DNA from 2 places in the Bacillus tequilensis genome. Region 1 is predicted to be linked to the other one. Evidence: a T-box and tRNA genes for the amino acid it is inferred to sense, from the RefSeq annotation. Region 1 holds a T-box; the other holds one or more tRNA genes.
What was found. The T-box of region 1 lies ahead of thrS (threonine--tRNA ligase). A T-box ahead of a tRNA ligase gene usually reads a tRNA of that ligase, here a tRNA-Thr.
Positions count from the first base shown of each region.

Region 2: it has a tRNA-Thr gene. The T-box ahead of thrS (threonine--tRNA ligase) is inferred to sense a tRNA for this amino acid. The anticodon was not compared.

Region 1 is NZ_CP048852.1:3,687,800-3,692,214, forward strand. It holds gene thrS (threonine--tRNA ligase) at 1-1,801, opposite strand, end outside; T-box leader at 1,854-2,076, opposite strand; T-box leader at 2,107-2,329, opposite strand; T-box leader at 2,362-2,588, opposite strand; gene G4P54_RS19430 (MFS transporter) at 2,631-4,040, opposite strand; gene G4P54_RS19435 (Rrf2 family transcriptional regulator) at 4,037-4,415, opposite strand, start outside.
Region 2 is NZ_CP048852.1:190,460-194,874, forward strand. It holds gene G4P54_RS01075 (MurR/RpiR family transcriptional regulator) at 1-498, opposite strand, end outside; gene murQ (N-acetylmuramic acid 6-phosphate etherase) at 515-1,435, opposite strand; gene G4P54_RS01085 (GNAT family N-acetyltransferase) at 1,539-2,027, opposite strand; gene G4P54_RS01090 (2-thiouracil desulfurase family protein) at 2,040-2,495, opposite strand; tRNA gene G4P54_RS01095 (tRNA-Glu) at 2,676-2,750, shown strand; tRNA gene G4P54_RS01100 (tRNA-Val) at 2,754-2,829, shown strand; tRNA gene G4P54_RS01105 (tRNA-Thr) at 2,834-2,906, shown strand; tRNA gene G4P54_RS01110 (tRNA-Tyr) at 2,929-3,013, shown strand; tRNA gene G4P54_RS01115 (tRNA-Gln) at 3,018-3,089, shown strand; gene sigW (RNA polymerase sigma factor SigW) at 3,318-3,881, shown strand; gene rsiW (anti-sigma-W factor RsiW) at 3,895-4,415, shown strand, end outside.

The DNA.
Region 1 (4,415 bases):
CATGATCTCCAAGCACCAGCACGTACGGGATTTTCTGCACCTGCGACTCTCTGATTTTATAGCCGAGCTTCTCATTGCGCTCATCAACGCCTGCTCTTATCCCCAGCTGTTTCAACTCTGCCTGCACCTTTCTGCAATAGTCCAAATGAACGTGTGAAACCGGTATGACTTGAACCTGAACCGGTGCGAGCCAGGCTGGGAAAGCCCCGCCGAAATGCTCGATCAAAATGCCGAAGAAACGATCGATTGAGCCGAAAACCGCTCTGTGGATGACGACGGGACGGACCTTTTCATTGAGTTCATTGATATATGTTAAATCAAATTTTTCCGGCATTTGAAAATCAAGCTGAATTGTCGCGCATTGATGGCTCCGTTTCAAGGCATCTTTTATGTGAAAATCAATTTTCGGCCCGTAAAACGCTCCATCACCTTCATTCACCTCAAAAGGCAGGCCAAGCTCCTCAAGAACGTGTGCCAAGGAACGTTCCGACGCTTCCCAAAGGCTGTCATCGCCTAATGAGTCCTCCGGACGAGTCGAAAGCTCAACTGAATAGTCGAAGTTGAATGTACGATATACCTCATCAATCAGCCGAATCGCTTCTTTAATCTCACTCTCAATCTGTTCCTCCCGAACGAAGATATGGGCGTCATCCTGGCAGAATGTCCGTACGCGAAGCATTCCGTTTAAAGCGCCGCTGTATTCGTGGCGATGCACCTGGCCGAACTCCGCCATCCGAATCGGCAGATCCCGATAAGAATACAGACTGTTTTTAAAGATGAGCATATGGCCGGGACAATTCATCGGCTTCATTGCGAATCTTGCATCATCCACTTCTGAAAAGTACATATTGTCGCGATAATGATCCCAGTGCCCTGACTGCTCCCATAACCGCTGATTCATCATAAACGGCGTACGCACCTCATCGTAGCCGGCCTTTGTTTGCAGCTCGCGCGAGAAGCGTTCCAGCTCATTGCGGACAATCTGGCCTTTCGGCAAATAAAACGGCATCCCCGGCGCTTCCTCAGAAAACATAAACAGCTCTAATTGTTTGCCCAGCTTGCGATGGTCTCGTTTTGCCGCTTCTTCCAGCATATGCAGGTGCGCATCGAGATCTTTTTTCTTTTGAAACGCCGCCCCGTACACCCGCTGGAGGACTTCATTTTCGCTGTTTCCGCGCCAATACGCGCCTGATACTCTTGTCAGTTTGAAGGCCTTGATCATTCCTGTAGAAGGAAGATGCGGCCCGCGGCACAGGTCAACGAATTCTCCCTGCTGGTACAGCGTGAGATCCTCCCCGCGCGGAATATCGTTCAAAATCTCCAGCTTAAACGGCTCGCCATTTTCAGCAAACAGCTCTTTTGCCTCTTCGTAGGAAACCTCAATTCGCTTGATTTCCAGATTCTCAGCTATAATGTTCTTCATTTCTTTTTCGATGGCCTCTAAGTCTCCTGATGTCAAGCTTTGCTCCAGCTTCATGTCATAGTAGAAGCCGTCTTCTATCACAGGCCCCACCCCCAATGACACTTCGCCGTAAAGCCGTTTCACCGCTTGAGCCAGCACGTGCGCCGTTGTGTGGCGAAGCACCTGTAAGCCTTCTTGTGAATCAAGTGTGACAATCGAAAGCTCGGCATCCTCCTCCAGCCTGAAGCTGAGATCAACGAGCCTGCCGTTGACCCGTCCCGCGGCCGCCTTCCTTTCCAGGCTGGAACTGATAGCACCAGCCGCTTCCTTGATTGTGACGCCTTTCCGAAATTCTTTGATCTGTCCATCCGGAAGCTGAATGTGTACATGTTTACTCATTTTTAAACACTCCTTCGTAATTGTTTATATAAAAAAACACACCCGTCCCGCTGAAAGGGACGAGTGTGTCATTTACCCGTGGTTCCACCCAAATTCCCGACAAACACTATGTATGTCGGCTTGGTGCTGTAACGCAGCATAGACGGCATTGGATACTTTAGTTCCCCAATGCTGCTCCAAGGCGGTAAACGACCATCCTAAGCTGGGAAGCTCTCACCTTTTCTTCCCTCTCTGAAAACCGTAACGATCATTCATGTCCTTTTCTTCGCATGTATTCAAATATAAAAAAACACACCCATCCCTCTAAAAGGGACGAGTGTGTCATTTACCCGTGGTTCCACCCAAATTCCCGACAAACGCCATGTATGTCGGCTTGGTGCTGTAACGCAGCATAGACGGCATTGGATACTTCAGTTCCCCAATGCTGCTCCAAGGCGGTAAACAATCATCCTAAGCTGGGAAGCTCTCACCTTTTCTTCCCTCTCTGAAAACCGTAACGATCATTCATGTCCTTTTCTTCGCATGTATTCAATTCATAAAAAAAACACATCCATCCCTCTAAAAGGGACGAATGTGTTTATCATCCGTGGTTCCACCCAAATTCCCGACAAACGCTATGTATGTCGGCTTTAAGGTGCTGTAACGCAGCATGACGGTATCAGATACTTTAGTTCCCCGATACGGCTCAAAGGCGGTAAGCTGCTTTCCCTGCGTTAGGAAGATCTCAGCTGTTCTTCCCTCTCTGGAAACCGTAAAAAGCATCTCGTGTCCTTATCAGTGCCTGTTCAATAATTTTTTATATCTTACTATATATTCCCACAAAGCGCAATCAGTGATTTATATTTTTTTCTGGCGCGCCAGTCCCGTTATGGGCAGCCAAAAACAGCCATACAAGCAGTGCGGCAAGGCTGTACGCCGCTCCCATCATCAAAAATGTAAATCCTGCGCCGGCGTACCAAGTGGCGGACAGATGAATGATCACCCCGGAAACCGCTACACCGACCAAGGCTCCGATTTGCCTGTTGGCATTCAAGGCCGCGCCGGCGATATTCGCATGCTTTTGTCCGGCAGCCTGCATGATGACAGTTGTCATGGCAGGAACTGTTATGCCGGTGCCAAGGTTCATAACAGACATCAAGACCGCCAGCTGCCAATAAGGAAAATCAGGAGAAACAAGCACAAACAATAGCAATGCAATGATACAGCTGACCGCCATTGACACAAACATAAGCTGTCCGGCCTCAAATCGATTGGCCAGACGGGCAAACAGCAGATTGCCAATTACAAAGACCGCCATCATTGGCAGCAGCTCAACACCGGCCATAAAGGAGCTTGCGCCTCTTGCTTCCTGCAAAAAAAGGCTCAGCATAAACATGCCGCCGAAAAGGGCAAAATTCAGCAAAAACCCGACGAATTGAGCAGCTGAGAATCGCCCGTTTTTATATAAGGACGCCGGCAGAATCGATGTTTCCCCAGAAATTTCCCGCAGCAAAAACAGTACAAATGCCAAAACCGCCGCCGCGAATGCACCAAGAATCACAGGCGAGCGCCATCCCGCAGCAGGTCCCTGTATCAAGGCAAAGGAAAGAAACCCGAGAGCCGCCACTCCGAGCAGATGACCTGTCATATTTACGCGGCTGTTTTTTCCCGGCACGCAGTCGAGGATTCGATAAGCTGAAATGAGTGCAGCAGCCCCTAACGGCACGTTGAGCAGAAAAATACTTTGCCAGCCTGCAACCTGTACCAGCACACCGCCGATAAAGGGTCCAAGGCCTGAAGCGGCGGAAACAAGCGCGGCCCACAGTCCAAACATTCGCGCCCGCACCCGTTCATCTGGGTAAGAGGCCGCCAAAAGGCTGAGTGAGCTTGGCATAAACAAAGCCGCGCCAATTCCCTGCATGAGACGTCCGGTAATTAGCATCTGGCCGTTAATGGATGCGGCGCATAGACAGGAGGCCAGGACAAAAACGGCCAAGCCCAGCATATATACTGCCTTTGAGCCGAAACGGTCTGCCAAGGCTCCGCCTGCCAGCAGAAGCGACGCAAACGTAAGGATGTAACCGTCCACCACCCACGTCACACCTGAAATTGACATCGAAAGAGCGCTTTTCATATCAGCCATCGCCACATTCACAACGGTTACATCAAGAGTAGCCATAAGAAAACCAAGAGCGAGCACGATCAGTACGGATATGCCTGGTGATGAATCTGATTTTTGTAAAGATCCGCTGTTTTTCATTGCAATTGCCCTTTCATTTGCTCGTTTACCCAATCATCTATTTTTTCAAGATCGTACAATTCCCCGACTCTGTCCATGACATGCTGCAAGGATTCTTCTCTCATGAGATTGGCCCATTTATCCTCGATTTCCCCCATGACTGTCTCCAGCACACAGCTGCTTTCTCCTTCGAATACGGATTGCAGCAGGCCTTTCCCCTGATACATCGAACCTCTGCCTTCGACCGCCTGATAAACATCATAGAGCGTAATGTCTGTCAAAGGCTTCGTAAGGGTAAAGCCGCCCTTCGTCCCCGGTATAGATTCTGCCAAACCAGCCTGAACCAACGTCCTCATCAGCTTCTTCAAATAAGAAGGAGACACGCGCAACCGCTGG
Region 2 (4,415 bases), 520 kb from region 1:
ATGAGTGTCTGTAAACGCGGTTGCTTGTTTATGAATGCGAAGCCATTTTTGCTGGGCGTCCTTGGCGACAATTCCTGAAGCTCCGACGCCGATAAAATGAACGGTATGAGCTTTGAGAAGCAGAGAAACCGCTCGGTCAAGCTCTTTGTAGTCCATCAGGTCCGAAGTATCCTGGATAGCTTGAATGGCGTTGCCTGCCGCTTTTTCAGAAATGGAGGACAGCGGTTCGTGAGGCGCAATGTCCCGGTAGCCTTGTACAGCAGGCTTTGCCAGATCGCCTGCCACTCTCATTTTTAAATCTTGGAATCCCTTTAATCCGAGTGATTTGCAGAGCCTGATGACGGCGGCGTCACTTGAATTGGCTAAGGTGCTGATTTCACTGACGGTGCTTTCGATTGCTTTGTGGGGATGAGTTAGGATATAATCTGCAAGTTTACGTTCGGATGGAGGTAGCTTATGCTTCATGGATTGGATAATCGCTAAACCGCCTGATGCCATTCTTGGTCTCTCCTTATCATGGATGGTAATTTTCGATTGCTTTATCAATGAAACCGTTTGCTTCATCGAGCAATGTCTTGGCTTGATTCTGATCTGTGCTCGTTTTGAGCATGACGATTGCCGTCTTTACGTGATGATTGGCTTGTTCGAGTGTGTTTCTGGCTGTGTCGTATGAAGCGTTGGTGAGGCTTTGGATGATGCTGATGGCGCGTTCTTTTAGCTTTTTGTTGCTGACGTTGACGTCTACCATCAAGTTTTCGTAAACCTTGCCGATTTTGACCATTACTGTGGTGGAGATCATGTTTAGAATCATTTTATGAGCGGTTGCCGCTTTCATACGTGTTGATCCTGTAATGGCCTCAGGTCCGACGACAACCTCAATGCGGTGATCCGCGTTTTTGCTGATGGCGGAATTTTCATTACAGGTAAGGGCGATGGTGTGTGCTCCGACTTTGCGGGCGTATGTTAGAGCGCCAGCAGCATAAGGTGTGCGGCCGCTTGCTGCAATAGCAATGACGGTGTCGTTTGAAGTGAGTTGTATGTTTTTTAAATCCTTAGCTCCTGCTTCTTCACTGTCTTCAATTCCTTCAGCCGCCTGCAAAAATGCTTTGGGGCCTCCAGCCATGATTCCGATGACCTGATCCGGGCTTACGCTATAAGTGGGAGGACATTCAACAGCATCCATGACACCGAGTCTGCCGCTTGTGCCGGCGCCTGTGTATATGAGGCGCCCTCCATTTTGAAATGAGTCATATGCGCAGTCTACAGCTGTTTTGATATCGGGTAGAACCCGCTGAACGGCGGCAGCGACTTTCTGATCTTCGTCGTTGATCATTTGGAGGATGCCGAATGTGCTTGCTTTGTGGATTTCCGCTGTTTGGCGATTGCGTGATTCCGTTGTAAGATGATGAAGGTTTAATAGTTCTGATTCTGACATGAGGATGCCCCCTGTTCAAAAATGATATATCCCAATATTCAGTATATTCATTTATGTCATGATATTTCAACTATGTTTTTGAATTTTTGAAATTTTATTTCATTCAAGGTGATAAGAAATAATGCAGAATGAGCTGTTCGCCAAGCGGTCCGATTCTTCTCCGCCCTTTATCAAGGAACCCGCATTTCATATAAAGGTGCTTTGCGCGTGTGTTCAAATGATTGACGGCCAAAATGATTTCATCACACCATGGAAAATAACCGCCCACAAAAGCGGGAAGCTGAAGCATTGCTTTTTTTGCATAGCCTTTTTCGTGATGCACAGCGTTTAAAGACAGGGAACTGAGCAGTAAAGCAAATGGATTGTTAGAATAGGGCGCAAGCGTTTCTCTTGATGTGTGTAAAATAAAAAAACCGACTGGCAGATCGTTTTTTAAGATGACAACCGGATACCGGTCCTGTACGCCCAAAGCTTGAGTCAGCACCTCTTTGGGAAGAGCGGTAAAGCGTTTGTCATCATTGTTTAGCGTGAATGATTGAAGCTCCGGCAAGTGTTCAGGCTTATAGAAGGATAAAGAAATGTCTGAAGTCATGTGGCGGCCTCCTTACAATATATCGTCTAGCTGGTTTTCTGAAATGACACGGTAGCCCGCTTGTTTTAACAGTGCTGCGGTTACTCCGCTGCCGGTGATTTTTTTGCCAGAAAACGTGCCGTTATAAATAAATCCGCTTCCGCACGATGGACTGTTTTCTTTTAAGATGATGGCAGAGGCGCTGATTTCTTTTGCGTAAGCTAACGTTTTAGCGGCACCTTTCATATATAGTTCTGTGACATCTTCCCCAGAAGCTGTCACGATTTTCGCGTTGCCATTGAGAACATCCTCACCGGTGCCTCCGATGATTTCTGCAGGCTCACGGGGAGTTGAGAAGCCGCCGAGAAGCTCAGGGCAAGCCATGACCGCTTTATTTTCATCGACGAGTTTTCTGATTTTCGCTGACGCGGCGTGAGAGCCGTTATATCTGCATTCAATGCCTCCAAGACAAGAACTGACTAGAATCATAATGGTTTCTCCTCTCTTACTTTGCTTGTCTCTATCATAAAATAAATGACTAATGGCAGGAGGCTTTTTCAGTTAAAAAAGGAGTTAAAAAGTTTGAAAATAAAAAATTTAATTTTCCCCTTTACAAAGGGGGGATAACCTGTATATAATAACTTTTGTCAGCTCGACGAGAACACAAACGGCCCGTTGGTCAAGCGGTTAAGACACCGCCCTTTCACGGCGGTAACACGGGTTCGAATCCCGTACGGGTCACCATTTGGAGGATTAGCTCAGCTGGGAGAGCATCTGCCTTACAAGCAGAGGGTCGGCGGTTCGAGCCCGTCATCCTCCACCATCTTGCCGGTGTAGCTCAATTGGTAGAGCAACTGACTTGTAATCAGTAGGTTGGGGGTTCAAGTCCTCTTGCCGGCACTGTGTTTCTTACTATTAATATGGAGGGGTAGCGAAGTGGCTAAACGCGGCGGACTGTAAATCCGCTCCCTCAGGGTTCGGCAGTTCGAATCTGCCCCCCTCCACCATTATTGGGCTATAGCCAAGCGGTAAGGCAACGGACTTTGACTCCGTCATGCGTTGGTTCGAATCCAGCTAGCCCAGTCACAGACACCTTTGACCAAAAGGTGTCTTTTTTCTTTTTTTAAATCATTTCAACTTCTAACTGTTCAGTCTGTATAATAATTTTAAAAATATGTTAAGGTAGTTTATTCACGAATTACCATCTACACCCTGCCAAAAATTTGATAAACTTATTCTATAAAAAAGTTGAAACCTTTTGAAACGAAGCTCGTATACATACAGACCGGTGAAGGCAGAGGTTAGATAAATATGGAAATGATGATTAAAAAGAGAATTAAGCAAGTCAAAAAAGGCGATCAAAATGCATTTGCAGACATCGTAGATATTTACAAAGATAAAATTTATCAGCTTTGCTACCGTATGCTTGGCAATGTGCATGAGGCGGAGGATATTGCACAGGAGGCTTTCATCAGAGCGTACGTTAATATCGACAGTTTTGATATTAACCGGAAATTTTCAACTTGGCTTTACCGAATTGCCACCAATTTGACCATTGACCGCATTCGCAAAAAGAAGCCAGATTATTACCTCGATGCAGTGGTGGCTGGTACGGAAGGCTTGACGATGTATTCGCAAATCGCCGCAGACGGAGTTTTGCCTGAGGATGCAGTTGTGTCGCTGGAGCTCTCACACACGATTCAGCAGAAAATTTTAAAGCTTCCTGACAAATACAGAACCGTCATCGTATTAAAGTATATTGACGAACTCTCATTAATTGAAATCGGCGAGATTCTGAATATTCCTGTTGGGACTGTAAAAACGCGGATTCACAGAGGCAGAGAGGCTCTCAGAAAACAATTAAGGGATCTTTAAGTGGGGTGATGAAATGAGCTGTCCTGAACAAATTGTGCAGCTTATGCATATGCATCTTGATGGAGATATCCTTCCAAAAGATGAACACGAATTAAAGGAACATCTTGAGACATGCGAGAAATGCAAAAAGCATTTTTATGAGATGGAAAAATCCATAGCGCTCGTCCGGAGCACATCGCATGTTGAAGCCCCCGCAAATTTTACCGCTAACGTCATGGCAAAATTGCCTAAGGAGAAGAAAAGAGCTTCTGTGAAAAGATGGTTCAGATCCCATCCCGTTATCGCAGCTGCTGCGGTATTCATCATTTTGATGGGCGGAGGTTTTTTTAACAGCTGGCATAATGACCACAATTTCAGCGTGTCCAAGCAGCCGAATCTAGTGGTGCATAACAGCACTGTGATCGTGCCTGAGGGTGAGACGGTCAAAGGTGATGTGACTGTCAAAAACGGCAAGCTGATCATTAAAGGAAAAATAGACGGGGATGTAACTGTCGTAAACGGCGAAAAGTATATGGCCTCTGCTGGACAAGTCAC